DNA from 4 places in the Terrisporobacter hibernicus genome. Region 2 is predicted to be linked to each of the others. Evidence: riboswitches for the same ligand, from Rfam matches in the RefSeq annotation. Region 2 holds a riboswitch; each other region holds the start of a gene.
The links. A riboswitch is a leader RNA that binds a small molecule or an ion and turns the genes downstream of it on or off. The one in region 2 is predicted to bind S-adenosylmethionine.

Region 1: linked by a shared signal. The riboswitch ahead of JW646_RS04215 (ECF-type riboflavin transporter substrate-binding protein) and the one ahead of JW646_RS02475 (methionine ABC transporter ATP-binding protein) in region 2 are both predicted to bind S-adenosylmethionine.
Region 3: linked by a shared signal. The riboswitch ahead of JW646_RS13840 (MetQ/NlpA family ABC transporter substrate-binding protein) and the one ahead of JW646_RS02475 (methionine ABC transporter ATP-binding protein) in region 2 are both predicted to bind S-adenosylmethionine.
Region 4: linked by a shared signal. The riboswitch ahead of JW646_RS05710 (Na+/H+ antiporter NhaC family protein) and the one ahead of JW646_RS02475 (methionine ABC transporter ATP-binding protein) in region 2 are both predicted to bind S-adenosylmethionine.

What each region holds. Positions count from the first base shown of each region.
Region 1 is NZ_CP081135.1:862,272-870,490, forward strand. It holds gene JW646_RS04205 (LCP family protein) at 111-1,148, shown strand; gene JW646_RS04210 (DUF5050 domain-containing protein) at 1,209-2,291, opposite strand; SAM riboswitch class I at 2,451-2,550, shown strand; gene JW646_RS04215 (ECF-type riboflavin transporter substrate-binding protein) at 2,661-3,209, shown strand; gene JW646_RS04220 (ABC transporter ATP-binding protein) at 3,303-5,006, shown strand; gene JW646_RS04225 (energy-coupling factor transporter transmembrane component T family protein) at 4,999-5,826, shown strand; gene JW646_RS04230 (SH3 domain-containing protein) at 5,953-7,098, opposite strand; gene JW646_RS04235 (hypothetical protein) at 7,132-7,590, opposite strand; gene JW646_RS04240 (hypothetical protein) at 7,604-8,219, opposite strand, start outside.
Region 2 is NZ_CP081135.1:503,952-512,170, forward strand. It holds gene JW646_RS02470 (methionine ABC transporter permease) at 1-584, opposite strand, end outside; gene JW646_RS02475 (methionine ABC transporter ATP-binding protein) at 577-1,542, opposite strand; SAM riboswitch class I at 1,632-1,735, opposite strand; gene JW646_RS02480 (hypothetical protein) at 1,822-2,400, opposite strand; gene hydE ([FeFe] hydrogenase H-cluster radical SAM maturase HydE) at 3,003-4,061, shown strand; gene JW646_RS02490 (adenosylcobalamin-dependent ribonucleoside-diphosphate reductase) at 4,139-6,274, opposite strand; gene JW646_RS02495 (ABC transporter permease/substrate-binding protein) at 6,469-8,028, opposite strand; gene JW646_RS02500 (ABC transporter ATP-binding protein) at 8,021-8,219, opposite strand, start outside.
Region 3 is NZ_CP081135.1:2,852,557-2,860,775, forward strand. It holds gene ade (adenine deaminase) at 1-719, shown strand, start outside; gene JW646_RS13825 (amino acid ABC transporter substrate-binding protein) at 1,074-1,859, shown strand; gene JW646_RS13830 (amino acid ABC transporter permease) at 1,900-2,511, shown strand; gene JW646_RS13835 (amino acid ABC transporter ATP-binding protein) at 2,530-3,162, shown strand; SAM riboswitch class I at 3,257-3,362, shown strand; gene JW646_RS13840 (MetQ/NlpA family ABC transporter substrate-binding protein) at 3,606-4,412, shown strand; gene JW646_RS13845 (PH domain-containing protein) at 4,563-5,186, shown strand; gene JW646_RS13850 (sensor domain-containing diguanylate cyclase/phosphohydrolase) at 5,263-7,059, opposite strand; gene yidA (sugar-phosphatase) at 7,192-8,010, opposite strand.
Region 4 is NZ_CP081135.1:1,186,832-1,195,050, reverse strand. It holds gene trxA (thioredoxin) at 1-261, shown strand, start outside; gene JW646_RS05720 (C40 family peptidase) at 589-1,932, shown strand; gene JW646_RS05715 (flavodoxin domain-containing protein) at 2,115-3,104, shown strand; SAM riboswitch class I at 3,208-3,314, shown strand; gene JW646_RS05710 (Na+/H+ antiporter NhaC family protein) at 3,417-4,736, shown strand; gene JW646_RS05705 (undecaprenyl-diphosphate phosphatase) at 4,983-5,810, shown strand; gene JW646_RS05700 (CD3072 family TudS-related putative desulfidase) at 5,903-6,445, shown strand; gene JW646_RS05695 (CD3073 family putative ECF transporter S component) at 6,551-7,120, shown strand; gene glmS (glutamine--fructose-6-phosphate transaminase (isomerizing)) at 7,639-8,219, shown strand, end outside.

The DNA of each region.
Region 1 (8,219 bases), 360 kb from region 2:
AAATAAAATAGCTAATCTATATTAAATTACTATATAAATATGTATAGTTTTTACGTTATAGTGTGTAAATTTACAATATTTGTTATAATATAATTATGAATTTTGATTAAATGAAAAACGGAGGGGATTTTTTGACGGGAAAAAACAAAAAATTTAAATTTACAAAAGTGGTAATTATATTATTAGCATTATTAATAACTATTCCATTATTCACTTTTTATCATTTCTATAGTAAGTTAAATACTACAAGTACTAAAGTTGAAGATGCTTATAAGTCAAAGTATGAAACTGTAGATGGTGTAACAAACATATTATTATTAGGTACTGATGGTAGGGAGAAAGAGCTTGCTTATCGTTCTGACTGTATGATGATTGCCACTATTGATGCTAACAACAAAAATATTAAACTAACATCTCTGGCTCGTGATACTTATGTTGATATTCCAGGTAAAGGGAAAGGAAAATTAAATGCAGCTTATTTTTGGGGCAAAGAAAAGTTGCTATTCCAAACTATAGAGGAAAATTTCCAAATAAAATTAGATAAATTTATTCAAGTTGATTTTGATAATTTAATGAATATTGTATTTTTATTAGGTGGAGTAGAAGTAGACGTTAAACAACATGAAGTTGATATAACTAACAAATATATAGTTCCTTCATATGATCAATGTACTTATGCTAATAAGGGTGAAATGAAACTTATAACTCATACAGGAAAACAAGTACTGAATGGTTATCAAGCTATTGCTTATACTAGAGTAAGAATTACTGACAGTGCTATAAATAGAGATGAGAGACAAAGACAAGTTATGTTATCAATTATAGATACTATGAAAGAGAAAGAATTTAGCCAGTATCCTAATTTATTAAATACATTACTTCCATATGTATCTACAAATCTTACACCAAAAGATTTAATAGATATAGCATTTACAGCATATAACTTTAAACCTTTGACTATAAAACAAGGACAGTTCCCAGTAATTGATGAGGTTCACGTAAAAGGTGGTAAGTACAAAAACGCTGGTTGGGTTTGGTTATACGATTTAAACTCAAGAAAAGTTCTACAAGACTTCATAAATAAAGATGTTGATATGGATAAAAACGAATATTTAAAAGATAATAGTAATATACAACTTAATTATTAACTTATAACAAAAATACTGTAGTAAAGATTTAATTTCTTATACTACAGTATTTTTTATATTCTACATTTTAGTCATAGAACTACCTGATAAAGTGGTTCTATATATAGAGTGACTAAGTCCATTATATTGATCAAATGCTATTGTTCCAAAATACATCCTGCTATTTGCAATATTAATTACATGATGCCATTGATTTTCACTTGCTTTTTTTATAGTTTTTCTACTACTTCCATCTAAGTTCATTGAACATATGCTGTCATTTGTATTAATATAATACATCTTATCATTGTATAAATTTATACTTGTTGTAAAATATTTTGATAAAAGTTTGTTATTTTTCCCAGTTGAAGACACCTTATACACTTGACATGTATCGTCATTTTCATTATAAGGATCTTTGTCATTATATACTGTGTAATAAATGTTTCCTTTATAGTAAACCATATCATCTATGTATGATTCTTCTTTTGTGCCGGATTCATATTTATAAACAGTTGTTCTTGTTTTAGTTTTTGTGTTTATTTTGTATACCATAGAATTATTAGATCCCGTTGCTACTATATAGATATAGTCTCCAGATAATGACATATCATCTATATATCTAGTTGTTGTAGTATATAAAGTTGAAACAGTTTTTTTAGTTGATAAGTTGTAACGACATAAAGACGCTACTTCATCATTACTACTATTTATACTTTCTTTCACATAGTATAAATAATTATCCTTTACTATAATTGAATTGTATCCATAATTGCTTATTAATTTTGTTTTTCCAGTACCGTCAGTTTTAACTCTATAAATACCATAACTCTTACCAGAGTCATATACTCCTACATAATACATATAATTTCCAACTACATTTATGTATGGTTCTTCTGCTGCATTATTTACTATTTGTTTTTTTGTGCTTCCATTTTTATAAGTTCTATAAATATAGTAATAATTTGCACCTTTAGTTTCTTTATATGTTTTACTACTTCTTATATAAGAGTAGCTTCCATTTGCAACAGCATACCCTCCATTGCTAATATTTGAATTACTGTTACCATATACCGAGGCACCCTCAACACTTTTGGTAAAGCCACAGGTAATTACTACACCTACTATTAATATAGTAGATAAAAACTTTTTTAATTTACTCATATATATCCTCCACTCTTTCTCAAACTAATATTAATATACTTTAAAATTTCATTATTCTCCATATTTTTTTATAACTGTAATTATTTTGTAAATTATTTAACTTGACAAATTTCGACTGATTTTATAGAATATTTTGTGGAACTCATATAAATTTAATAGTGCTTATCAAGAGAGGTGGAGGGACTGGCCCTACGAAACCCAGCAACCGGTCTTAGGACAAAGGTGCTAATTCCTACAGAAGAATTCTGGAAGATAAGATTAGGCATATAATCTCTTTCTTATCAGAAAGAGATTTTTTCATGTATTTTTCTATAAAAGTTCATTAATAAATTATAAATATAAAGAAATGAATGGAGAAAAAAGAGTAATATGATCAAAATAGATACAAAAACAATAGTAACAATCGGTGTTGCTGCTGCTCTTTATGGAGCCTTAGGATTTGTGGGAATACCCATAGGACCTAACACACAATTAAAACCTGCCATAGCTTTACTTGCTATATTCTCTGCTCTATTTGGTCCATTAGTTGGATTTTCCATGGGATTTTTAGGACATATGTTAACTGATATGATTGCCGGATGGGGAATCTGGTGGGGCTGGGTTGCAAGCTCTGGTATTATGGGTCTTTTTATGGGACTAGTTTTCAAATGCAAGAAGTTTAGTATAAAAGATGGATTATGCAACAAGTTCCATGTTTCATATCTTGTAATTACAGGTATAATCGGTATTATTTTAGCATTTATATTTGCTGCAGGTTTTGATGTAGTTGTTATGGGAGAACCTTTAGACAAAATGAAAATTCAAGCAGTTCTTGCCATATTTACAAATGCAATAGTATTTTTAGGCGTTGGTGTTCCAACTATATTAGGTTTTATTAAGGCAAATAAAAAAAATAGTTGTTTAAAGATTGAGGACTAAAGTCTCAATCTTTAAACAACTATGGCGCCAACGAGATGCCCTCGTTACCACTTTGGGCAACGACCTTGCTTAAAATAGCGAAAGGAGAATTATATGATAAGTTTTAAAAACTTTAGTTTTAAATATAATAATGTAGTTGATAAAACTTTAAAGGATATAAATATTACTATAAATAAAGGTGAAAAAGTCTTGATTGTAGGGCCCAGTGGTTCTGGAAAATCTACTCTTTCTCATTGTTTAAACGGGCTTATTCCTTTTTCATACAATGGTGAAATGGAAGGTTCAATCCAAATAGACAATATTAAACCTTATGAAGAAAGTTTATCAGATATAAGCAAAAAAATCGGTACAATCATGCAAGACCAAGACTCTCAGTTTGTAGGTCTTTGTGTTGGTGAAGATGTGGCATTCGCTTTTGAAAATGATGCCATACCAGTTAAGGAAATGAAAGTTAAAGTTATAAATGCACTGGAATTAGTAAATATGGTTGATTTTATTAATCAAAGTCCTTACCAGTTATCTGGTGGTCAAAAACAAAGAGTTTCTTTGGCTGGAGTTCTTGGAAGTGATGCAAATGTCTTACTTTTTGACGAGCCTTTAGCAAATCTAGATCCTGCTTCTGGAAAAGAAATTATGCAATTAATAACTGACATTCATAAAAAAACAAATAAAACTATTATAATAGTTGAACATAGAATAGAAGATGTTCTAGAACAGCCTTTTGACAAGGTTATTATTATAGACAAAGGTGAAGTTAAAGCTATTGGTACACCTGATGAAATTTTAAAATCAGATTTATTGGAAAAAAGAGGACTTAGAGAACCTCTTTACGTATCAGCTATGAAATATGCAAATTGCAATTTGGAAAATATAAATAATTTAAGAGACTTTAATAATTTAGATGAAGAATCTAAGGAAAATATAAATAATTGGTTTATAAATAACTATAATAGTACTTCTATAAATAACAATAATAATGAAGAAAAAATCCTTGAGGTAAATAATTTAACTTTTTCTCATAACAAAGATAAGAATACTTTAGAAGACATTTCCTTTTCTCTTAAGAAAGGTGAGATATTAGCTGTTCTTGGGAATAACGGTGCAGGAAAATCAACTTTATGTAGACTTATAACAGGAATTTTAAAATACAAAGAAGGCAGTATATGTTTAAATAATGAATGTATAGACTCTTGGAGTATAAAGAAAAGAGGCTCTTCTATAGGATATGTCATGCAAAACCCAAATCAAATGATATCTCAACATATGATAAAAGATGAAGTTGGACTAGGATTAAAATGTAGAGGATATTCTAAGGAAGAGATTGATACAAAGGTTGAAGAAGTGTTAAAAATATGTGGCTTATATCCTTATAGAAATTGGCCTGTGACAGCTCTTAGCTATGGCCAAAAGAAAAGGGTAACTATAGCTTCCATATTGGCAATAAATCCAGATGTTATAATTCTTGACGAACCAACTGCTGGACAAGACCACAAACACTACACAGAATTTATGGAATTTGTAAAATCATTGGCAAAGAAAGGAATTTCCATAATCCTTATAACTCACGATATGCAGTTAACTCTAGAATATTGTGACAGAGCCATAGTACTATCTAATGGTAAAAAAATAGCAGATAATAAGCCATCATACATTTTAACTGATGAAAATATTATAAAACAAGGAAACTTAAAAGAAACCTCCTTATCAACTTTGGCAAAAGCTATTGATGTGAAAAATACAAATGATTTTGTACAATTCTTTATAGATTATGAAAGACAGGTGAAAAACAATGAGTAGAGCCCAAACTCTTTATATTGAGGGTGACTCTATTTTCCATAAATTAAGTGGTGTAAGTAAAATACTATTATTTCTTACATGGACAATTATAACAGTAATGTTTCTTGATATAAGAGTATTTCTAGCTATGGCGCTAATTAGTGCTGTAATGCTTTATTTTTCAAAAATACCATCAAAAACATTAAAACCACTGCTATGGATAATGGTTGTTTTCAATATAATAAATGTGATTTTTATACTACTGATCACCCCACAATATGGAAGTGAATTAGTAGGCACAAATACAGAATTAATCAACATAGGATATTCATATATAAACAAAGAAACTCTATTCTATGTTTTGACTATATCACTAAAATATGCAGTGCTAATGCCTATAACTGCCATCTTTATATTCACAACACATCCAAGTGAATTTGCCAGCAGTCTAAACAAAATAGGTATTCCATACAAAATAGCTTATGCTGTAAATATTGCATTTAGATATATACCCGATGTACAACGTGAGTACAGAGATATTTTAGATGCCCAACAAGCAAGAGGACTAGCTTTTCATAAAGGTGAAGGTAGTATAGGTGAGATTTTGAAAAATTACACTACCATATTTGTTCCTCTAGTTTCTTCTTCTATTAAAAGAATAGAAACTGTTTCAAACGCCATGGAGCTAAGATCTTTTGGTAAGAAAAAGAAAAGAACATGGTATAGTTATAAAGAGTTAAAAGGTATGGACTTTGCTTTTATAATAATTTGCATCCTAGTTCTTGGTTTAGCTGTTTATTTAAAAAACAATGTAGTAACAGGATTTTATTATCCTTTATAAAAAATTCGCTGCGCATAAATAAAACACCCCAGGTCATAAATATGATCTGGGGTATTTTATTTGAGCAACGGATGTATCTGCAGCTGAGCAAAGATATATCGTTGGCGATATGAACAAAGTGAATTTTTAATATATTACATCCAAATACTTGTTGCTAATATATCCTTGTTTGTTATTATATTTAATTTTGCATGTTTTTCCATCATTCAGTATAGTAACATAAGCTCCTTTTGGTATTCTAAGGACTGTGGAACTCTTACTATCCACACTTTTTCTCAATCGAATATTTTTATTTACATTGACTATTTTTCCCACATTGTATAATCTAATATAATTATTTTTTACATATCCAACTTTATTATTGTATTTAATTCTTACCCATTGATTACTTTTACCAACATTTCCTATATTGTCTAATATGCTAACAGTGCTGCCAAGGTTGATTTTGTCTATTATATTAGTTCTACTAGCAGTAGACGTACTACTACGTAAATTCAAGCTTTTTTTAACATTAATTACCTGACCTTTAGGTATACATACGTTATTATAAGTATCATTGATCATTTTAGTTAGTTTATTTGCCATATAGGTGAAACTCTCACTGTCTGAAGTTCTATATTTTTTATTTATCTCTAATTGTAATGTAGGTACACCTAGTTTTGAAGCACAGTAGGAAGACATTGTATAAACCTTGCCACCAGTGAAATATTTATTAACTGTGTAGTTATTGTTACCTAAAGAACTTTTTACTAAAGATAGTATATAATCTTGTCCTAATAGATTAATATTACTACTATTTCCCGTTCCTATATCTATATCACTGTCTTTGTCCGAAGTCATACCATGTAGATCAATAATTACTTTTATATCATTCTTAGCAACTATATCCTTTATTTTTTTACGATACTCAGTTTCTTCAGTTGTATAATTTTCGTCACCATTAGTACTAGCTTTGTAAATTATATGGGCTCCTGTTGCTTTGTGCAATGTTTTGGCCAGGGCTCCAGTATAAATATCTGCACTTTTATGGCTTTCGTTTCTCCATTGTTTAACTGTATGAGGAGCAGATATTAATATTGGTATGCTTCCCTTCTTATACTCATAGTCTTTTTCACTATTTCCAAAATAATTATTGCTTATAAATTGTGTTTCCTGATTTTTTATGTAATCTGTAGTGTATAAATTATTAGTGTCTGCATAAGATTTATTAGTTGTTAAATTGAAGATATTCATTATAGTAAGCATTGTTATAATCATCTTTTTTATTTTCACCACTATTTCTCCCCTATTTAATATGTATTTTTGTTATATTAACTCCTCAGTATCATAATTTACATCTGCATAGCCATCATAATCTAAATCAATTTGGCCATATGCCCCATCAATTATTCCATCTCCATCATAATCTACACCATAAGCCACTTCATCTACATATCCATCTCCATTGTTGTCAACTTCCATGAAAAATTCATCCATAGCTCCATCTCCGTCGTAATCTATACCTTCCATTACAACATCAGTAATACCATCTCCATCTATGTCTACTTCTGCATAAATGTCATCTATTATACCATCATCATCAAAATCAACACCCTGGATAGAGCTATCTGCATATCCATCTTCATTTGTATCCATTTCTGCATATATGTCATCTGTCATGCTATCTCCGTCTAAATCCATGGCCTTATAAGCTACATCATCTACTCCATCATTATCTAAATCTAAAAAATCGAAACCTGCACTTCCCCATCCATAGTCTGACATAATTTAATTCCTCCTAAAAATTACTTCCTATTAGAAATACATTTGTATCGTATGTGTTTATATTACTATCTATTGTTTTATAAATATCTTCAACTAAATCTTTTTTCCTTATATTAGTCATATTGTTTAAAGTCATTTGCTTACTTACATATATATTTGCTATTCTATCAAACAAGATTTTTTTTATAGCTTCATTACTATGATTTTCATACTGCTTTCCTAAAGCCATAAATAATTCTCGTAAATTGTCATTAGCTTCATTAACATAGTAAGGATACATATTATCTATTAAATGGTTTAATTTTTCTATAGCTTGATTAGTAAATAGATTTAATTTGCTACTTTCAATTGCCTTACTATTTTCATCTATTTTTTTGTTACTATATAAGTTCATTCCTTGCATAGCTAAAAAGGGTATAGATAGTCCCCCACCCATAACCAGGGTAGAAGCTACTGACACAGCCATTCCTATTCCAGCTTGCTTACTTTTTATCTTTGTATTAAACTCTCTTGTATTAAATTCACTATATATTACAAAAGAAAGCTGGCTTAAGCTTCTTTCAATTTCTGCCAAATGCCTATTAACTTGTGATGCTAATGAAAATAATTGTTTTTGTAGAATTTTAAAT
Region 2 (8,219 bases):
ATCATAACTGAAGTGTCGAATCTTTGATGTCCATATACTATAGCAACTTTTCCAAGTCCTCCTGCTCCTACAGTTCCTGCCATAGCAGTACATCCTAATATGGAAATTATTGATAAAGTAATTCCAGATACTATTGAGGGCATTGCCTCTTTTATCATAACTTTGAATATTATTTGTAAACTTGTAGCTCCAAAAGATTTTGCAGCTTCTATTAACCCTTCATCTACCTCATTTAATGCATTCTCAATTACTCTTGCAATAAATGGAGCAGCACCTATAGTAATAGGAACTATGGCTGCTGTTTCTCCAATAGACGTTCCCACAATAAATCTTGTGAAAGGAATTAATGCTATTAGTAAAATAATAAATGGAAAACTTCTAACCATGTTTACTATAAACCCCAAAATACTGTATATTACTTTATTTGGCTTAAGTCCTTTTGGCTTTGTAACCACTAATATTATGGCCATTATAAATCCTAAGATTGTAGCTACTACAGTAGGCACAATTATCATGTATAATGTTTGAAGCAAAGCATCTCCAAGTATTTCAGTTAAGTAAGTATATAAGCTTGTTTTATTCATTTATGATTTCCTCCCATCTAACTTTTTTCCAATTTAGATAATCTTTTATCTTTTCTCTATTATCATTATCCACATTTATAATTAATGACCCAAGTATATCTTCTCCGTATTTTTCTAACTTTCCACATATAATAGAGAAATTTATATCCAAATCTCTTGCCATGGAAGTTATTATGGAATCATTAGAAATTTCTTTTGGGAATATTATTCTTATATTAGTTCCCTTTGGCAGTACAATATTATCTTCTCCAACTAGTTTTTGTAAATTTTTAGAGTTTTTTAAAAATAATTCTTCTGTATCTCCTATTTCTAACACTTCTCCATTTTCCATAATAGCCACTCTAGAGCAAATTTGTTTTATTACTTCCATTTGGTGAGTAACCATAATTATTGTTATATTAAGTTTTTTGTTTATATCTTGTAATAAACTTAATATGGATTTTGTTGTGTTTGGATCTAGAGCTGAAGTGGCTTCGTCGCATAAAAGTACTTTTGGGTTTAGTGCTAAAGCTCTTGCTATGGCAACTCTTTGTTTTTGACCTCCACTTAGGTTTCTAGGTTTCATATTTTTCTTATCCTGAATTCCTACCAATGACAAAAGTTCATCTACTCTTTTGCTTATTTCATTTCTTGAATATTTAAAGCATTCTAGCGGAAGAGATACATTTTCAAATACTGTTTTTCTTTCCAATAGTGAAAAGTGTTGAAATATCATGCCCAAATCTTTTCTTAAAAACCTAAGCTCTCTTTCATCTAAATTTTTCACTTCTCTATCTTGTACTGTTATACTTCCATCCTCATAAGTTTCTAGTCTATTTATGCATCTTAGTAATGTGGATTTTCCTGCTCCACTATGGCCTATTATGCCAAATATCTCACCTTCTTTTATATGCATATTAATATCATTTAAAACTTTTGTTTTTCCATAATGTTTATTCACTTCACATATTCGTATCATATTATTTCCCCCTCAAAAGCCTCTTAATTTTGTCTAAAAATGGTATTAAAAAAAGCCTAAGTATAAACTTAGGCTAAATAACTAATTTATACTCATCTTTCAACTAAAAATAGTTGCAGGATTTAGCACCATGTACAAACGTACTGGTTGCCGGGTTTCATAGGGCCAGTCCCTCCACCTCTCTTGATAAGAGTCTTTTTAATTTTTATTATGTTATAAATATTAATCATTTTCTTTTCAAATGTCAATCATTTTTTTATTTTCATTAATAATTTTTTATTATTTAGCTTTTCTAGTGATTCCTAATTTTGTGTCCATATCTTTTAACATTTTTACGAAATTATTAGTAACATTTTCTCCAGCTCTTACTGTATCATCTACTAATTTAATAAATTCATCTTGTGTTTTATTATAATCATCTTTAGATATTTTATCTAATTTTGCTATTTTAGCATCTATATCTTTTATTGATTTTTCACCCTCAGCAATTAAACTTTCATTCATTTTCTTTAATTCTGCATCTTCAGTTTTTCCATCATTTTTTAATCCATCTACAAATGCTTGAATTTTTTCTTTGCTATCTTTGTAAGCAGCTTTTACATCATTTAAGTATTTTTCATTACCAGGATATTCTTTTTCTTTATAAGTGTTAGTTACTGTATTAACATCTGTATACATGTTATAGTCAGATAATGTTTCAAGGTTTTTGTCGTATAATCCTGTATAAGTGTTTAAATATGTCTTATCTGCTACCTCATCCTTAGTTTCATTGTTAGTGTTAGTATTAGTTTTGTTACTACAAGCCACTGCAGAACAAAGTAGAAGTAAAGATAAAGCTACGGTTACAATTTTTTTCATTTTTTTATCCTCCATTTTGAATTATGTCTTTAATTATTATTATCTCAATTTTTATTTTTTTTATTTGCAAATAAATATTTTCAAAAAATAACCACTATAAAATTAGGTAGTATTTGTAATATTTATTTTTATTCAAGGCTTTATAATTGTATTATTTTTTATAATTAAGTCTATTATTGTTTTTTCATCTAAATTTAATAGCTGATTTTTTAAATAATTATGGCTTTTTATTTATTTTCATATTATACTTTTTGTATATATGTTTTTAATCATTGTATTTAGAGATTTTCTTTAGATATAATTTAATAAAAATTTGCTACCTACCAGAAAAGTATTTACTGATCTGTAAGGAAATTAGTTTATATCAATACATAACTTTATTTACAAAAATACTAACTTTTCTTTCATTAGTTTAATTACTTTTGAGAAAAGTTTTTTTATTTTAAAGTTGTATTTTCTTAAATTATAAGTGGACCTTATTAGATTAAAATTGACTTTATTTTGCTTAAAATAATAGTTAGTTACGTACTTTTGTTGTCTCTTTTTTAATTAAAAATTCAGCATTATTTGTTGAGTTTATATGAAAATATTGGGAGGAAAATATGAATATAATAAAGTTAATTGACAAACTATATAATGAAAATTCACTAAGTAAAAGTGAGATCATCTATATACTTGATAATATTAAGAGTGATGAAATTGATTATTTATGTAAAAAAGCCTTAGCAACTAGAAAGAAGTTTTATGATAATAAGGTATATATGAGGGGTTTGATCGAATTTACAAACTACTGTAAAAATGATTGCTACTACTGCGGTATCAGATGTTCAAACAAGAATATTTCTAGGTATCGACTAGATTTAAAGCAAATTATAGAATGCGCAGATTTAGGATATAAATTAGGATATAGAACTTTTGTATTACAAGGCGGGGAAGACAATTATTTTACTGATGACAAAATTGTTGAAATTATAAAATCAATAAAAAATAAATATGATGATTGTGCTATAACCTTATCTATAGGCGAAAAATCATATGAGTCTTATAAAAAGTATTTTTTAGCTGGAGCTGATAGATATTTGTTACGACATGAAACTGCCACACAAGAACATTATAAAAAACTCCATCCCAAAAATTTAAGATTATCAAATAGAATTAATTGTCTAAGAAATTTAAAAGAAATTGGATATCAAGTTGGGGCAGGATTAATGGTTGATTCACCATACCAAACTAATGAAAATATAGCTGAAGATTTAATTTTTTTAAAAGATTTAAATCCAGAAATGGTTGGTATTGGCCCTTTTATCCCTCATCAGGATACTATTTTTAAAGATGAACCTACAGGCTCTCTTGAAAAATCGATTATTGTTTTAGCTCTTACGAGACTTTTGCTTCCATCTGTTCTTTTACCTGCAACTACAGCCCTTGGAACTATTGATCCAAAAGGACGTGAAGCAGGTTTAAATGCTGGATGTAATGTGGTTATGCCAAATCTTTCACCTACAGATGTTCGTTCAAAATATACTTTATATGATAATAAAATTTGCATAGGCGATGAAGCCGCCGAATGTAGAAATTGCATAGAACAAAGAATAAATAGGGCTGGTTTTGTATTAGACACATCTAGAGGAGATAATATAAACTGTATTAGTCCCTTATAAGTTTAAAATACTTTAAACTTTTCATTTTGAATAAATAAGAAAAAACAGTTGTTATACAAGTAACAACTGTTTTTTCTTTAGTTACATTTACTATAACCACATTGAAGGCATATTGTACAACCACCTGTTGGAATAATAGATTCATTTTTGCACTCTGGGCAAATAAATTTTTCATGACCCTCTTCAGTATGGTGTTCATCAAACTTTTCTATTTTTTCTTCTTTTTTCTTTTTATCCTTTTCAGCTTTTTTATCATTTAATAATACACCACTTCTTTCACAACCATCTCTGTATATTGTTATTCCTTTAAGCTTACTTTCCCAAGCAGACATATAAATATTATAAACGTCTTCTACTGTAGCTTCATAAGGTAAATTTATAGTTGAGGATATGGATGCATCAATATGATTTTGCCAAACTCCTTGCATAGCTATTCTTTCTTCTGGCTTAAGACTCATAGCTGTTACAAATATATCTGGTAATTCACTTTCTTCCGTAATATCTTTTAAGTTCATATATTCTTTTACTATTGGAGTATATACTTTGTAATAAACATCTTGTGAATGAAGTGTTTCTGTTTTTCTTGTGTATGAAATATTAAACATAGGCTCTATTCCTCCACTTATACCAAGCATTGTAGATATGGAGCCTGTTGGTGGTATTGTTAATATTTGTGAATTTCTAAGTCCATATTTCTTTACAAGTTCTTTAATATCTTCCTTTATGTTGTTTATAAAGAAAGGAGATTTAAACACTGCTTCTTCATTGTATTTTTCAAAAGGCCCTCTTTCTTTTGATAATAGCGCTGATTTTTTTACTGCACTATTTAACATATTTTTGGAAATTTCATTACATAAATTAATTGATTCTTGTGACCCATATCTAATATTTAATTTTATAAGCATATCAGCTATTCCCATAACACCAAGGCCTATTTGTCTATATTCAGAAACGCTCTTTTGTTGTTGTTTTAGAGGATGTAGAGAAAGCCCTTCTTCTAACACCTCATTTAGTCCTAGTATACAATCTTCTACACAGGCTTTGAATTTTTCCATATCAAATATTGCATTATCTGTAAATGGCTCTACAACAAATTCTGATAAGTTTATGGAACCAAGTAGACAACTTCCTCCTGCAGGAAGAGGTTCTTCTGCACAAGGATTCACACCATCATGTTTAAATTCTTTATCTTCGCTTAATAAGTGGTATTTACTTATGTTGTCCCAAAATAACATTCCTGGTTCTGCATAGTCCCAATTATTTCTCACTAATTTCATAAATAAATCATAAGCATTAACTTCTTTTATTATTTCTTCTTTTGTTGATTGTACTATAAATTTACAAGTATATGTTTCTTTGTTTTTAACAGCTTCCATAAATTCATCGCTTATTCTTACAGATATATTAGCCTTAGTAACCTTTTCTAAATCAGTTTTCACGTCTATAAACTCTTCAATATCAGGATGACTTATATCCATAGAAATCATAAGTGCTCCACGTCTCCCCTTTTGCCCAATAAGACCTGTTGTCATTGAGTACAAATCCATAAATGATACGGCTCCTGATGTGGTTTTCGCTGCATTGTGCACTGCCGCCCCATTTGGTCTAAGTTTTGAAATATCTATTCCCACACCTCCACCATAAGAGAAAGTTCTTGCCAAATTTTTAGCTGTATCAAATATGCTTTCTATATTATCTTCCGGTGGTTGCAATACATAGCAGTTTGAATAAGTAACTTTTATATTATCTCTATACAAGCCTCTATTGGCTAAAATTCTCCCTGCAAATAAAAATTTTCTCTCTCTTATTAATTTTGCAATTTTAGGATTTCCACCACTAATTCTAGCTACCCATTCATTGAAACTTTCATCTTTATACTGATATTTATTTTTCCAAATGGATTTTTGTAACTCATCCATATTCCACTTGGAGTTTCTAATTTCTGTTCTTCTATCTCTATAAATAATATATTTTTTTGCAATATCTTTTCTGTTTGACGACATTAGTAAGTCTTCTACTTCATCTTGTATGTTTTCTACAGTTGCCTCTATTTCTTTATTTTGTATTTTTTCTTCTATCATCATTGCTATATCATTAGCCAATTTCCTATCTGTTCCAAACTTACTATTAATTGATGATTTATATACAGCATTAAAAATTTTTCTTTTATCAAATTTTTCTATTGTTCCATCTCTTTTAGATACTTTAATCATAATTTGGGCTCCTAAATATTATATTAAAATTCCTTCATTACATTTAATTTAATTTTATTACATATATACTATGTACTTTATTATTAATTTCATATTAATATATTTTGTACTCATTGATTTATTATACAAAGAATTATTTATTTTTTTCATTATAAAAACCCTTCTAAGATATAACTTAAAAGGGTCATTTATAATTATTCTTTTATTAAATTTTTTTCTACTAAATAATCATGTGCTACTTTTTCTGGAGTTTGTCCTTCTTCATCAACCTTATAGTTTAATTCAATCATTTCCTCTTCATTTATTACACCACTTAGTTTATTTAGAACTTCCTCTGTTTCAGGATATTTTTCTATTAAATCATCCCTAACTAATGGTATAGCATAGTAAGGTGGGAAAAATTCCTTATCATCTTTTAATACTTTTAGATTAAATTTCTTTAATAACCCATCAGTAGAAAACGCATCTACTACTTGAGCATCTCCTCTTTTTAAGGCTTGATATCTTAGCCCTCCATCCATACTTTTAACTTCTTTAAATTTCATATTATAATATTTCTGTAATCCTGGTAACCCATCTTCTCTATTTTGGAATGCTAGTGTTGGTGAAAATACAAGTTCTTGTGAATGTTTAACTAAATCAGAATAAGTTTCTATATTGTATTTTTTAGCAACTTTAGGTTCCATTGCTAAAGTATAAGTATTATTAAAACCAATAGGATCTAATACTTTAATATCATATTCTTTGTCAAGATGATCTTTTACACGATTATATACATCATCAGCATCACCTTTTGCTTCTTCTTTCATAATATTCATTAAAATAGTTCCTGTATAATCAGCACACATATCAATATCACCATTTACTATGGAATTCCAAAGAACTGTTGTACCCATATTTAATTTTTTCTCAATATTGTAGTCTGTATACTCTTCTAATAAATCAGCATACATATTCCCAAGTATAAGACCCTCTGTGTAGTCCTTTGAACCTACTACTATAGTATCTTTTTTCCCAAAACTAGGCACTATTGATGTTATTAATATAACCGCTACAACTATAGCCGTACATACTTTTAGGCCCGTATGAGTACTTTTTCTTTTTTCAGTAGATGATTTTTGACATGAATATTTGCTCATAACTACTTTTTCTACTCTTGAGAATATATAATCTACTAAAAGAGCTAAGATACAAGCGGGAATAGCACCTGCTAGAATCATTGTATTATTTACAGTTTGAACACCAGAAAATACTAAATAGCCAAGACCCCCAGCTCCTATAAATGCTGCTAAAGTCATAAGTCCAACAGCAGTTACTGCTGAAATTCTTATCCCTGCCATGATTATTGGAAGAGCTAATGGCAACTGTATTTTATATAAAATTTGCTTTGAAGTAAGACCAATTCCTGTGGCAGATTCAATTATATTTTCATCTATACTAAGAACTCCTGTTGTAGTATTTTTTACTATAGGTAATAAAGAATATAAAACAACCATCATTATGGCTGGTTTACTACCAATTCCTAGCACCGGAACTAATAAACCAAGTAGTGCCATTGACGGTATTGCTTGAAATATATTGATTATACCTATGATATACTTTCTAAGTTTTTCATTTTTAGAAACTAATATTCCAAGAGGTATACCAATAATTATAGCTACAACAATTGCTACAACTGTTAATTGTATATGTTGCATTAACAAGGATATGATTTGATTTTTTTGTTGTACTAAATAATTTATAAAATTAGTCAAGTATACTCACCTCCATTTCAAGGAATTGCTCACTTAAAACAGAAAGTAAACTACTTCTTGTTATTAGACCTACCAACTTATTATATCGAGTAACTACAGGTACATGTCCAATTCCTTCTCTGTTCATTACTTCCAATATTTCAACTAAATTATTGTCATCATATACAAATACAGGGTGATTATTCATAATT
Region 3 (8,219 bases), 1.7 Mb from region 2:
TTTATAAGGATGGAAAGTTAGTAGGGAAAGAAAAAATGCCTTTATTTACAACTAAAGAAAAAGATTTTTCTAAAGTGTTAAAAACTGTTCATCTTTCAAAAATTATTAAAGAAGACATACAAATATATTTTGAAAAGAAAAATGGAGAGGAAGTAGTAAATATTATTTCATTAAATCCTCATAGCTTAATAACTGAAAAATCAAAAGCTAAGGTTGACGTTGTTAATAATAAGTTTGAATATGACAATGAAAAAGATATATTAAAGTTAGCAGTAATAGAAAGACATAAAAATACAGGAAATATAGGTATAGGTTTAGTAGAAAACTTCAAATTAAAAAATGGAGCTATAGCAACGACTATATCTCATGATTCCCATAATATTATAGTTGTTGGTGATAATGATGAGGATATAGTGAATGCTGTAAATAAAGTCATAAGTATGGATGGTGGAATTGCAATCTCATCTTCAAATGAAATTTTAGAAAGCTTACCTTTAAATATTGGTGGATTAATGAGTGATAAAGATATAGAGTATGTTAATTCAAAATTTAGTAAGTTGGTAGATATAGCATACAATTTATTAAAAGTAAGCAAAGAGATAGATCCATTTTTAACTTTAGCATTTTTAGCACTTCCAGTAATACCTAATATAAAACTTACAGATAAAGGATTATTTGATGTGGAAAACTTTGATTTTATGGACATAATATCAAAATAAACTAGGATAAAAAACAAAAAACATTTGACAATTTCAAATAATGGTATTACTATAAACTACAAGTAAACATAATTAATTTTAATAAAAAAATACGAAGAGGAGAAATGGTGTTATGAAAAAATCAACAATTACAATAAAATTAAATATACAACTTCATCATCACCATCATAGAGCCAAGGGATTGTAAATTATGAAATTTAATTCATAGATACAAGCCCTTTTAGCGTTGTTAAAAAGGCTTGTATCTATGGTGGAGTATATATTACAAATATTAACCACATAGGTATTAGCCTATGTGGTTTTTTTATTGCAATAATTAACAAATAAAAATTAAATTATTAGGAGGAGAAAGAAATGAAAAAGATACTAAAGAAATTAACAATGGGATTAGCAGTTTTAGTAATTATGATAGGGGTAGTAGGGTGTAATAAAAAAAATGTAGATTTAAATAATAATGAAATAGTAATAGGGTATGATAATACATATTTTCCTATGGGATATTTAGATGACAATGGAAAGACAGTAGGCTTTGATGTGGATTTAGCAACAGAAACTTTTAAGAGACTAAATGTGAATGTAAAATTTCAAAGTATAGACTGGTCGATGAAAGAAACTGAATTAAACTCAGGAAACATAGATGCCATATGGAATGGCTATTCTTTGACTCAGGAGAGAAAAGAAAAAGTTACTTATACAGATGCATATATGAAAAATAGTCAGCTTATAGTAACTCTAAAAGATTCACCAATTAAAAATAAAGAAGATTTAAAAGGTAAAATAATAGGAACTCAACAAGGATCTGCTGGACAAGAAGCTTTAGAAAAAGATACAAAAGTATTAAAAAGTTTAGATGGTTCACCAGTTTTACATGATACTTTCGACAAAGTTTTTAGGGATTTGGAAGCAGGACGAATAAATGCAATAGTTGGAGATGAAACTTTAGTTAAATATTATATAAGTAAAAAAGGTGAAGAAAAGTATAAAATATTAGATGATAATTTCGGAACTGAAGATTATGTTGTTGCATTTAGAAAAGATGATACTGAGCTTAGAGACAAGGTAAATAAGACAATAAAAGAAATGAAAAAAGATAAAACTTTTGATGAAATTTATAAAAAATGGTTTGGAAAAGCTGATTAAGGTATGAAAATTAAGGAAAAAACAAGGAGGAAATTTTACAATGCTAGAAGGATTAAAAATTACATTATCAGTGTTTTTCATAACCTTGATAATATCAGTACCACTTGGAATTATGATAGCTTTTTTAAGATTATCTAAAAATAAAATAATAAGCCAAATGGCAAATTTATATATATTAATTATGAGAGGAACACCTTTATTATTACAACTTGTATTTGTATTTTTCGGTCTTCCTTTAATGGGAATAATATTTGACAGATTTGATGCAGTAATCCTAGCATTTTCATTAAACTATGCAGCTTACTTTGCTGAAATATTTAGAGGTGGAATTCAATCTATAGACAAGGGTCAATATGAAGGTGCTTTTGTACTAGGATTTAGTAAATTTGAAATGTACAGAAAAATAATTTTTCCACAAGTCATAAAAAGAGTGTTACCTGCCATGTCTAATGAAGTAATAACTTTAATTAAAGACACTGCTATAGTTTATGTAATAGGGTTAAATGATATATTGAGAATCGCTCAAATATCACAAAATCAACAGGCAAGTATAGTTCCTTTAATAGAGGCTGGAGCAGTGTATTTAGTTTTAATTGGAATTTTGACAATTATGTTTAAAAAAATAGAAAACAAGTATGCGTATTATAGATAAAAAGATGGGAGAAAAATTATGTTACAAGTAAAAAATTTAAATAAATCCTTTGGAAATAATAAAGTACTAAATAATATAAATTTTGAAGTAAATAGTGGTGAAGTATGCGTACTTTTGGGAAAATCAGGTGTAGGGAAAACTACAATTCTTAGATGTATAAATGGTCTTGAAGATTTTGATCATGGAGAAATAATATTAGATAATTGTGTAATGAGAGATAAAAGTCATATATTAAAAAATAGAAATAAAACAGGAATGGTATTTCAAAATTTTAATTTATTTCCACATATGTCTGTTTTAGAAAATATAATATCAGCTCCAGTAAATGTTTTGAAAAAGCCTAAGGAAAATGCAATAAAAGATGCAAAAGAAATTTTGAAAATGGTAGATTTAGAGGAAAAAATAAATTCTTATCCTTATGAATTATCTGGAGGACAATGTCAAAGAGTTGCCATAGCAAGAGCCTGTGCATTAACACCAAAAGTACTTTGTTTTGACGAACCAACATCAGCATTAGATGTGGATTCAATAAAAAAAGTTTCAAAAATAATAAAAAATTTAAAGTCAAAAGGCATGGCAATCTTGATAATAACTCATGATATAGGATTTGCTAATAATATTAAAGATAAAATAATAAAAATAGGAGACTAATATAAAAAATAAATAAAAATATAAAAAATAAATTATATAATTTACTTTGAAAAAGAATGGTGTTACTATAATTATCAAATTAAAAAATAAATATCTCTTATCTAGAGTGGTGGAGGGACTGGCCCTATGAAACCCGGCAACCAGTATATTTTTATATACATGGTGCTAAATCCTGCAGTATATTTGCTGAAAGATAAGTATAAATTCGTTATTAAAACTTGAGTTTATACTCAAGTTTTTTTTATTTACTAGAAAAATACATTAGTTTTGAATTTATACAAAATTTATAAAAAAGAGAATATAAACAATGCAAATCTTAAGCAGCATAGTTGTCTTAATTGGTAACGAAAATATTTCGTTGGCGACATGAAGTGTAGTGCCCACCCAGTGACTTAATTAAAGCAGATTTTTATTTTATTACAAATTTAAGGGGGAACATTATTATGAAATTAAAAAGATTATTAAACTTAGCACTAAGTGCACTACTATGTGCATCCTTAGTTGGATGCTCGAATTCATCACCTGAATCTAAAGAGGATAAAACAATTAAAGTAGGGGCTACATTAGTTCCTGGTGGAGAATTATTAGAAGAGTTAAAACCACTTATAGAAGAAAAAGGGTATAAGTTGGAGGTTTTAACATTTAATGATTATGTACTACCTAATGAATCATTAAATAATGGAGAAATAGATGCAAATTTATTTCAACACAAACCATATTTAGATGAGGCGGTAAAGAGCAAGGGCTATAAAATAATGGCAGGATCTAAATTATATGTTTGTCCAGGAGTGTTATATTCTAAGAAAATAAACTCTATTGATGAATTTAAAAGCGAAGATAAGATTGCAATAAGTGATAATGCTGCTTCAGCATCAAAATCTTTAAGATATTTGGAGGGTGAAGGATTAATAGCTCTAAAAAAAGGTGATATAGTTGGAGTCAAGGATATTACTAAAAATCCGAAAAATTTAGAATTTGTTCAACTAGATGTTGCACAAATTCCTCCAGCATTAGAAGATGTTACAGCTGGATTTGTTGATACAACTTACGCCATACCTGCAGGTCTTAGTGCAAAGAAAGACGGAATTTATACAGCACCTATAAATGATGAATATGCTAATTTACTTGCATATAGAATCGAAGACAAGAATAGGGAAAAAATAAAAGTGCTTGAAGAAGTTCTTACATCTGATAAATGCAGAGAACTTATAGAATCTAAATATAATGGAATTGTAATACCTGTATTTTAAAGTAAACATAGTTATATAAATGATATATATAATAATACATTTTCATGAAATCTGCTCCAGAATTAATTTTAAAATTATCATGATTGAATAGAAATCCTAAAATGATATAATATATAAATGTAGTAAAAATCAAATAATTTGGAGGACAATATGGCAGGAAATATATTTGGAAAAATGGCAGCAGATACATTAGGTCTATCTGATATAGGAAAGATAATAGATCCAAAGGACTTTAACAAAGTTGATGGAGATGATTATATAATGAACGAAGATGGGGAGAAAATCTACTTTGTTATAAAATCAAAATCAGATGAGTATGTATTTACAAATAGAGGATTAATACATGTGGATGGTGCATCTGCTGTAAGTAAAAAAAGAGTAGTAAAAAGACATGAGTTTCGTAGTGAAAATGTTCACTCGGTAACACTAGAAACAGCAGGAACAGTAGATTTAGATGTTGAAATAAAATTTAGTTTTGCAGATAATTATTTCAGTATAGATGTTGATAAAAAACAAATAGAACAATTAAAAGATTTATATAAAGCTTTATTTGAGATTGGCAAAATACAGCATAAAAATAGACAGTCATATGAATATGGAATGAAAAGCCTAGACATGGCAAATGATGCTGTAAGTAGGTCTCGTATGGAGGGGAATACTGCCAATATGATAGAAGAAATTACTAAGTTTAATTTTAGCTGGATGAGCGATATAAGAGAAAATTACAATAATAAAGATTTTGGATATGTTTTTGAAAAATATATAAATAATTAATTAATAAATAAAATCTAAAGAATTAGAAGTAATCTAAAAATACTATAGAATACAATTTAAAAATGATATAGGGGAATTATTCCTCTATATCATTAATATATTCTATGAAATAATGTACTAAAGTAGGATCAAATTGTGTTCCAGCGCACCTTTGTAGCTCTTTTATAGCCTCATTTTTACTCTTTGTATTTTTATAAGGTCTATTGTTAGTCATCACATCAAAAGAATCAGCAATATTAATTATTCTAGATACTAAAGGTATTTCATCTCCTTTTAGACCGAGAGGATACCCTTTGCCATCCCATCTTTCATGATGTGTAAGAACACACTTTGCAACAGTATACAGTTCGCTAGAGGCATTTATAATTCGATATCCTTTTTCTGTATGAGTTTTCATTATTTCGAATTCTTCATTAGTAAGGGAACCTGGTTTTAGTAATATATCTTCAGAAATCCCTATTTTGCCAATATCATGTAGTCTAGCTACCAGAATTAATTCATCTAATTCTGAAATTTTAAAGTTTAACTTTTGTCCTAAAGCTAAAGCATATTTAGTTACTCTTTTGGCATGTTCATTAGTTTCTAAGTTTTTTTCTTCTAAACTTTTTAGTAAAGAATCCATAATAGAGCTTTTAATGCTTTTATTATCTAATAATTTATGACGATAAACCTTTTCTTCAGCCTTATTTATGCAATCATAGATATTATCATCAACCTCATGCTTAACTACAGCTCCCAAAGAAATGCTAAGTTGCATATATTTGTAATCATATTTTTTGCAATCATTTAAAATTTGTTTTATTAATTTATCACATTTTAATTCATCAGCATTAGGAACAAGAATTATAAACTCATCTCCACCCCATCTAAAAACATATCCGCTTTCGCTACAAGAGGATTTTAAAACATTAGAAATGCTTCTCAATAAATTATCTCCTTCTAAATGACCCAGGGTATCATTAATTAATTTTAATCCATTAACATCTCCCATTATTATACCTAAAGGATGATAATTTGCTTTATTAAGTTTTTTTATTTTTTCTTCAAAACTATTTCTGTTATAAAGATCAGTAAGGGCATCTATTTCACTTAAATATCTTAGCTTATCTTCTAATGTTTTATGTTGAGTTATATCCCTTGATATTCCAACTATACCACGGATATTTCCATATTCATCAATTATGGGTGTTTTTATGCTTTCCTCAGTTATAATATGACCGTCAGCGTGTTTATAACAATTCTCAAAACTAATTGGTTTTTTAGTTTTTAAAATTTTTTTGTCTTGTTTATAAAAGTTCATGGCTCTTTGTTTGTTATACATTAAATCTAGGTCAGTTTTTTCTAGTAGACCATCATCATCTAATAAGTTACAATTGTGAAAATTTTTAAAGTTATTTAAAAACGCCTTATTATAACCTAGATATTTAGAATGTTCATCCTTGTAAAAAATTGCCTCAGGGAGTGTATCTATAATAGTTCTTAAAATATTCTTTTGATGTATTAATTCTAAGTGTTTTTGTTTTTTTTCATTTATATCGATAACTATGCCTGCAACACCTTGTGTTTCTTGTTTTTTATCAAGAATAGGAAATATATAAGTTCTAAAGTATAAACCTTTAATAAGTACTTCAGAAATAGTTACTTTTTTTGTTATCAATGTGTTTTTTAGTTGTTCATTATAAGTGTCAGACTTTTCTTTAGAAAATACATCAACAGTTTTTTTCCCAATGACATCACATGCTTTTACGTTATATAAATTTTCATAATGATCATTTATAAAAATTATTTTTGTATCAATGTCTTGTATCCATACAGGATAAGGTATATTTTCTAAAAATAATTTATATATGTCTGTAGAATTATTATACTCCATTACATAGGCTCCTTTTGAGTGTATTTTGGAAAATTATAACAATGAATATTTTACAATTATTTTATAGTTATGTCTACAAATACTATATAAAAAGGAACTACTAAAATTTATATAGAGTAGTTCCTTTTAAAATTATCTTTCTTCTAGTATGAATTTATTTATAACATGAGCAACTCCATCTTCATCATTTGAAAGAGTAATATAATCTGCTAAGTCTTTTATTTCTCCTGTAGCATTTCCCATGGCAACTCCAAGTCCTGCATATTCTATCATATGTTTATCATTTTCTGCATCTCCAACACAGATGATTTCATCTTTCTTTATACCAAGCTCTTGAGCAAGAAGTGAAATACCATTACCTTTATTGGCATTTGGATTTAAAAATTCTAAAAATGAAGGAGTACTCCTTACTATAGTATATTTTTCGTAGTATTCTTTAGGAATTTTTTTTATACATTCATCTAATATTTCTGGATGATCTACCATCATAAACTTAGACATGGCAATATCTTTTGGAGCTTCATCTAATGTAGTAACATTTAAATGAACTCCGGTAAGGTGGCATTCAAATACCGTATAATCACTGATATCTTTATTAAAAGTATAAATAGTTTTAGTGTCATAAAAATGGCTTCTAGACCCAACTTCCAGGCTTAGATTGTATAAATCTACTAAGTCTTCATATTTTAGTGTTAAGTGAGATACTGGATTTTCAGTAAAAGTATCTTGAACTAAAGCTCCGTTGAAAGTAGCAGCATAATCTCCCTCTTCTTTAAGGCTTAATTCATCTATGAATTTTTCAACACCTTTTAGTGGCCTGCCAGTGCATAAAACTACTTTAACGCCTTTTTCTTTTGCTTTTTTTATAGACTTTTTTACACCTTCTGTAAGTTGGTGTGAACTATTGATTAAAGTTCCATCAATATCTAATGCAATTAATTTGTAATTCATAAATCCTCCTGTTGAATATTAAAAATGTAAATTATCTTTAAATAACTATATTAATAAACTTACATATTAATAGTTTTTGATAATATTAATTATTGAAATTTATTAGTAGTAATTTTCAAGGACAATATATAGTTTAAAAGTTTTTATAAGTAAATTCAATAAAAACTCATTGGAATAAAATTTATTGTTAAAAAATAAACTATATAAAA
Region 4 (8,219 bases), 680 kb from region 2:
GGAGTATGCGTAGTAGATTTTTTTGCAACTTGGTGTGGACCTTGCAAAATGTTAGCTCCTGTATTTGAAGAATTAAGTGGAGAAATGAATACAGCTAACTTCTTCAAAGTTGATGTGGATCAAGCATTAGATGTTGCAAGAAGATATGCAATAACAACTGTTCCAACAATGATAATATTCAAAGATGGAGAAGTAGCAGATAAAATGGTAGGTTTCCTTCCAAAAGAACATATAAAAGCAAAAATAGAAGCTCAATTATAATAACAAATAAATTTATTATAAATAAAATGGTGATATCTGTTAAGAGTCACCATTTATTTTTTTGAAAATAAATGTAAAAAATACTATAAAAACCATTGATTTCCACAAAACATATTGATTAAAATTAAATTAGGGAATAAATTACAATTTCGAAAGGAAAAAGTTACGAAAAAGTTACAAAAATGTATTTTTTTTACTGTCGAAATATAGACAAACTAATGTAAAAATGTAATAATAGTATTAATACCAAGTAAATATGTTTCAAATATGTTACATATTGGAAGGGGGATAGAAATTACAATTTATAAATTGTAAAATCGATTAAATATGAGTATAAATAAAAAATATGTAATGGCTGGTATGCTAGCTACAGCGCTAGTAGCACCAATGGCAGATGTAACGAACTCTCATGCAGATGATACAAGAACAATAACAGGAAGAGTAAACTTTAGAACTGGACCAAGCAAAGAGTATGATTCTATGGGTAAAATAGAAAAAGGAAAAACTGTTACTTACTTAGGTTCAAATGGTAGTTGGAGAAAAATAAAATATAACTCAAAAACAGGTTATGTTCATAAGGATTATATATCAAGTGGAACATCAGCTTCATCAAGTGAGAAATATGTTGATACTTCAGCTGGATTAAATGTAAGAAAAGGGCCATCAACTAGCTATGCTAAGATAGCAACATTAACTAATGGAACTAAAGTTAAAGTAATAACTACAAGTGGCGATTGGTCAAAAATTTCTAGTGGAAGTATAACAGGATATGTTTCAAATCAATATTTAAGCAGTAAAGCACCAAGTTCAGATAATGATAGTAATGAAACATCAATTACAAAATATGTGGATGCAAGTGTTGGACTAAATGTAAGAAAAGGAGCAGGAACAAGCTACTCAGTAATTACTACATTAAGTCATGGAACAAAAGTAACTGTAAAATCAACTAGCAACGGATGGTCAAAAATAACTAGTGGAAGTGTAACAGGATATGTTTCTAGTGCATATTTAAGTAGCAATAAGCCAAGTACTGGAAATGATTCTAATAATGAAACATCAACTACTAAATATGTAGACTCAAAACCTGGATTAAATGTAAGAAGAGGAGCAGGAACAAGCTACTCAGTAATTACTACATTAAATCATGGAACAAAAGTAACTGTAAAATCAACTAACAATGGATGGTCAAAAATAACTAGTGGAAGTATAACAGGATATGTGTCTAGTACATATCTAACTAGCACAAAACCATCTTCTGGAGGTTCTTCAGATTCTAATACATCAACTAGTACTTCAGCAAGTAAGGTAATTTCTTATGCAAAAAAATTATTAGGAAAGCCTTATGTATGGGGTGCTCAAGGACCTAGTGGATTCGACTGTTCAGGGTTTACATACTATGTATTTAAAAATGCTGCTGGAATAACATTACCAAGAACATCATCTTTACAAAGTCACTATGGAACTTATGTAAGTAGAAGTAATTTAAAAGCTGGAGATTTAGTATTCTTTGATACTGTTGGTTCAAATAATGGTGGGGTTACTCACGTTGGTATCTACATAGGAAATGGACAATTAATTCATGCTGCATCTGGGCAAGGAAAAGTTGTTATAAACGATATGAATAGTTCGTACTATGTAAATACTTATGTAAATGCAAGAAGAGTTTTATAATCATCGAAAAGAAAAAGTACATATTGGAATTATTAAGTAAATCTTAATAATTCCTTTTTTTATTATTAAAAAAAATATAAAAATCATAAAAATATAAGCTATTTACTCATTTGATAGACAGGGGTCATAAAAAGTGTAACAATAGAAGAAAGGAAGATGTGAAAACTATTCCTAAAAAATAAATGTCAAATAATAAGATTTATTATGAAGAGGTGGATAAAATGAATGTTACTCTTATTTTATATGAAAGTAAGTATGGAACAGGAAAGGTTATTGCAAATACTGTATGTCCAATATTAGGCCCAGCAAAATCTTTTGACATTATTGATGCACCAAGTGATATTAAGTATTATTCTAACATTGTCTTAGTGTTTTCTTTGTATGGACAAAATAGTTGCGAAAAAATTTTGAAATATATAGAAGAAAACAAAATAGACTTTAGTAAGAAAAGAGTAGCCTTAGTATGTATAGGACTAAATAAACCAGATGGATTAAATGAAATTGCTAAATTGAAAAAAATTGTAAATAATGAAAATATTTTTTGCGAGTTTATAAAGGGTGAAATGTTTATAAATAAGCTTAATACTGATGATAAGGAAAAGATAAAGTCATTTTGTTCCAAAGTGGGGATACCATTTGGTGACTTAGGTGAATATGATGAGAAAAAAGCCTTGGAATTGGGTAAAGACTTAAGGGAATATTTTAATACACCTAAGTTTATACCTCCGGTTAATATAACCAAAAAAGAAATTGAAGCTTTTCTTATAAATAAAAACACATGTACACTTGCTACTGGATATGGAGACTTTGTAAGAGCGACACCTTTAGAATATGAGTATTATGATGGAAATATTTATATAATTAGTGAAGGCGGTTTAAAGTTTATAGGACTTTCAAAAAACAATAAAATATCTCTTTGTGTATATGAAGATTATAAAAGTATGAACAATTTATGTGGATTGCAAATAAGTGGAGAAGCGAAAATTATAAAACCTTGGTGTGATGAATATATAGATGTACTTAGTAGAAAAGATCTTAAGGTAGAAAATATATCAAAATTACCTTTTGATATGAATGTAATAAAAATTGTACCAAGTAAGTATGAATTTTTATATTCTAAATTTAAAAATTTAGGATTTGACTCAAAACAAATTTATATACCTGAGAAATAGTTTGTGCTTAATATGATATATTAGAATTTTTTAATAATAAAAAGTTGACAGTAGATAAAAAATACTCTAGTATTATATTAATTAATAAAAATAAATATTTACTTACTTATCAAGAGTGGTGGAGGGACAGGCCCTATGATACCCGGCAACCGATATATATTTATATATAAAAAGGTGCTAAATCCTGCAGCGAAGGCTGAAAGATGAGGAATAACATAGTTTATAAAAGCTTGAGATTATTCTCAAGCTTTTTTTAGTATGGAAAATAAAATTTAAACTGATAGTAAGTATTATAAGGAAGGGAGAATAATTATGAGTAAGGAAAGACAAAAAGGTAGTGCATTGGCATTATTGCCACTAGTTATATTTTTGGTTTTATTTATTGGAAGTGGAGTTATAAGTGGAAATTTTTATAAAATGCCTACTTTAGTAGCTTTTATAATTTCAACAGCAGTAGCATTTTTATTTAATAGAGAAGTTGATTTTAACAAGAAGATAGACGTATTTTGTAAAGGTGGAGGAAATAAAGATATTATTTTAATGCTTATAATATTCTTATTTGCTGGTGCTTTCAGTGGTGTATCAAAAGCCATGGGTGGAGCTGATTCAGTAGTAAATTTAGGTTTATCAGTAGTACCAGCTAACTTATTAGTTACAGGATTATTTGTTATAGGATGTTTTATATCAATATCTATGGGAACATCAGTAGGGACAATAGCTGCAATAGGACCAATAGGTGTAGCAGTCGCTTCAAAAACTGGAATACCAGTAGCTTTAGTTTTAGGTGCAGTCGTAGGTGGTGCGATGTTTGGTGATAACTTATCAATGATATCTGATACAACAATTGCAGCAACTAGAACTCAAGGTTGTGAAATGAGAGATAAGTTTAAAGTAAACTTCTTAATAGTGCTGCCAGCAGCAATAGTAACCATAATATTGTTAACTGTAATGAGTAGAGGATATGTAAGCGTATCAAATGAAGCGTATGATTATGAATTATTAAAAGTTTTACCATATTTATTTGTACTTATTGGTGCCATTCTTGGAGCAAATGTATTTTTACTTCTTGGTGGAGGAGTAATATTTGCAGGAACAATAGGCATAATAACAGGATCATTAGATTTATTTGGAGTAATAACAGCTGTATCTGAAGGAATGGCGGGAATGTTTGAACTTTGTATGATATCTGTAGTAGTTGGAGGAATGGTTGAACTTATTAAGTTTAATGGAGGAATTGATTTTGTACTTGATTTTATACAAAGTAAAATTAAAAATAAAAAAGGTGCTGAATTTGGAATAGCAGCATTAGTTAGTATTGTAGATTTATGTACTGCAAATAACACTATAGCCATAGTAATGGCTGGACCAATAGCTAAAGATATAGCAGATGAATATGAAATAGATTCAAAAAAATCAGCTAGTATATTGGATATATTTTCTTCAGTATGGCAAGGTATAATTCCTTATGGAGCCCAACTATTAACAGCAGCAGGTTTGGCTGGTATATCACCATTTGCAATAATTGGTTACTTACACTATCCAATATTAATGTTTGTGTGTGGTATAGTTGCTATAGGATTTGGTCTTCCGAGACTTAAAAGTAACAAAGGAAATTCAGAAAAAATAGCATAGAAACTACCTAATATAGGAAAAAAGTTATCTGAAATATTTTAGATAACTTTTTTTAAATAAGGGTAGTTTTAGAGGATATTTTAAAGTAATTAAATTTTTATACTTACTATTTTGTGAATTTATTACAAAATGGTAAGTATAAAATTATGAGGCTAAGTCATACTTTATATGGTATACTAGAAAAGGACCTAATATTAATTAGGATTTTTTTTATTCAAATAAAGAAAATATAAATGAGGTGAAAACATGGAATGGATAGAAATATTTAAAGCCATCATATTGGGAATTATTGAAGGAATTACAGAGTGGCTTCCAGTAAGTAGTACAGGCCATATGATATTAGTTGATGAATTTCTACAATTAGGTATGTCGCCAGCTTTCAAAGAAATGTTCTTTGTAGTTATACAGCTTGGTGCCATAATGGCTGTTGTAATTTTATATTGGAAAAAGATTTTTCCTTTTAAATTTGATAGAAAACCATTTGTACAAAAAGACATAATTATTATGTGGATTAAAATAGTAATTGCTTGTATTCCTGCAGCAGTAATTGGATTACTATGGGATGATCAAATAAATGCGCTATTTTATAATTTCCAAACAGTAGCTACTATGCTTATCATATTTGGTATTTTATTTATAGTAGTTGAAAATCATAACAAAGGTACAAGACCTAAAGTTACAAACATGAATCAACTTACATATAAAATGGCTATAATCATAGGATTATTCCAATTAATAGCCGCAGTTTTTCCAGGGACATCTCGTTCAGGGGCAACAATAGTGGGAGCATTATTAATAGGTGTATCAAGAGAAATAGCAGCAGAGTTTACATTCTTTTTAGCTATACCAGTAATGTTTGGTGCAAGTTTACTTAAGCTATTAAAATTTGGATTTGCATTTACGAGTTTTGAATTAATTGTATTAGGTGCTGGTACTGTAGTATCATTTGTAGTATCTGTTTGGGCAATCAAATTCCTTATGGGATATATTAAAAAACATGACTTTAAAGTATTTGGATGGTATAGAATAATCCTTGGTATTATTTTATTAGCATACTTTTTCTTTATGATGTAAAATAATTTAGAATTTTAGATAAAGCTATGGTAAAAATAAATTGCCATGGCTTTTTAATATATAATAATTGATAGATAAAATAAGGAGTAATTATGAAAAGAATTTTAGCTGTAACACATTGTATTTTAAATAGAGCATCAAAAGTTGAAGGATATAATATCAAAGAAATTAACGAAGAAAATAATTTGAGAAAAAAATTATTAAATGAAGTTTTAACAAAAGATATAGAGTTATTACAATTACCATGTCCAGAGTTTACAATGTATGGTTCAAAACGTTGGGGACATGAAAAAAGTCAATTTGATAATCCATTTTTTAAAAGTCATTGTAATAATCTATTAAAGCCTATAATAGAACAATTAATAGAGTATTATACAAATAAAGAAAAATTTGAAATAATGGGTATTGTTGCCATAGATGGCAGCCCTAGTTGTGGATATAATTTTACTTGCAAAGGTAATTATGGAGGGGAGCTTGGAGGATGTGCATCATTAAATAAAAAAATAGAAAGTATATCTTTAGAAAATGAATCAGGCATATTTATAGAAGAATTAAAAAAATTATTGGATGCTCATAATATAAAAATACCAATTAGAACATTAAAAGATGAAGTTATTCATTTAAAAAAATTATAATTAATAAGCAATATTGTATTTTTATATATATGATATCGATTCTCTTGAACTTCAATAAAATCATGATATAATTCAACTGAAATATAATAAAAGGGAGATGATATCATGAATAGTAATAAGTCAAGAATGATAACTTTTTGTGGCTTAGCAATAGCAGTTAATATAGTACTTGGAATAGCTACAAGTGCACTTAAGTTGCCATTCTATTTGGATACACTAGGAACAGTTATAACTGCAGCACTTATGGGACCAATTCCTGGTGTAATAGTAGGAGCATTAACAAATATAATAACAGGATTTATGTATAGTATAAAAGATATTCCATTCTTATTAGTCAATGTTGCAGTGGCTCTAATAGTAGGATTTGTAGCAAAAAGATTTAAATTTACATATGTAACTGCATTTATAACAGGATTAATTCTTAGTATAGTCTGTCCATTAATAGGGACTCCAATAGGGGTTGCGATTTACGGAGGTTTGACAGGCACAGCATCTGATGTAATTGTTATGTGGTTAAGAAGTAGTGGTAGTAGTATATTTGCAGCATCATTTATTGCAAAAGTAGGTAATAATTTAATTGATAAAGTAGGTACATGCTTATTAGCAGTATTAATAATTAGATATTTACCATATACAATTAAAAATTCTATGAAAGATTATGTAGGAAGCAAATAATAAATAAAAAAGGATATTAATCGTCTAAAAATATTTTAGGCGATTTTTTTGTATGCTTCTAATTAAAAAATAAAATTAATTATATATATAAGATATGGCTTGAGATAAAGTAAAATGAAGGAATTATGCAAAGTGATAAAAAAATATGATGAGCAGGATTATTTATATAGATTGACATAGCCTTTATTATATATTAGTATCGTACTTATAAAATAATATAGTTAATTTAATTTTAAAAAAATCTATTTTAAAATTAGTTTAACTAAGAGTAAGGTCAAATATAAATATTAAGCGCCAGAACTTAACAATAATATAATTTTTATTAGTAGTATTGGGGGTTAAGTTGACGAGGACAGAGTTAATCGATTTTTCGGCGGATGCTCTGCGGTGTGTTTACCATCGTTAAGGTTTTCTCAAATCATAGAAGTGATTCTGTGGACAAAGGAAAACCAAAGTAAGCTTTTTCATGACCTAACTCTAAAAATATATAAAATAATATTTTTAGGAGAACACATAATATGTGTGGAATAGTTGGATATTTAGGAAAAAGACAGGCAACAGAAGTTTTAATAGAAGGTCTGTCAAAATTAGAGTACAGAGGATATGACTCTGCAGGTGTTGCCGTAAATACTGGTGACGAATTAGAAATAAGAAAGTTCAAAGGAAGACTTGCAATACTTGCTGAAGACTTGCAAAAAAATCCTATTGATGGACATTTAGGAATAGGGCATACAAGATGGGCAACTCATGGAGAACCATCAGATGTAAACTCACATCCTCATTACAATATGGATAGAACTATAGCTGTTGTTCACAATGGTATAATAGAAAACTACCTTGAATTAAAAGCTGAATTAGAATCTGAAGGAGTTAAATTCTTATCTCAAACAGATACAGAAATAGTAGCTCACATGGTAAGTAAATACTATGAAGGAAATCTTTTAGAAGCAGTATATAAAGCAACTGAAAGATTCAGAGGAGCATATGCTCTAGGTGTAGTATGTGCTGACAATGTAAATGAACTAGTTGCAGTTAGAAAAGACAGTCCATTAGTTGTAGGTTTAGGTGAAGATGAAAACATGGTAGCATCTGATATACC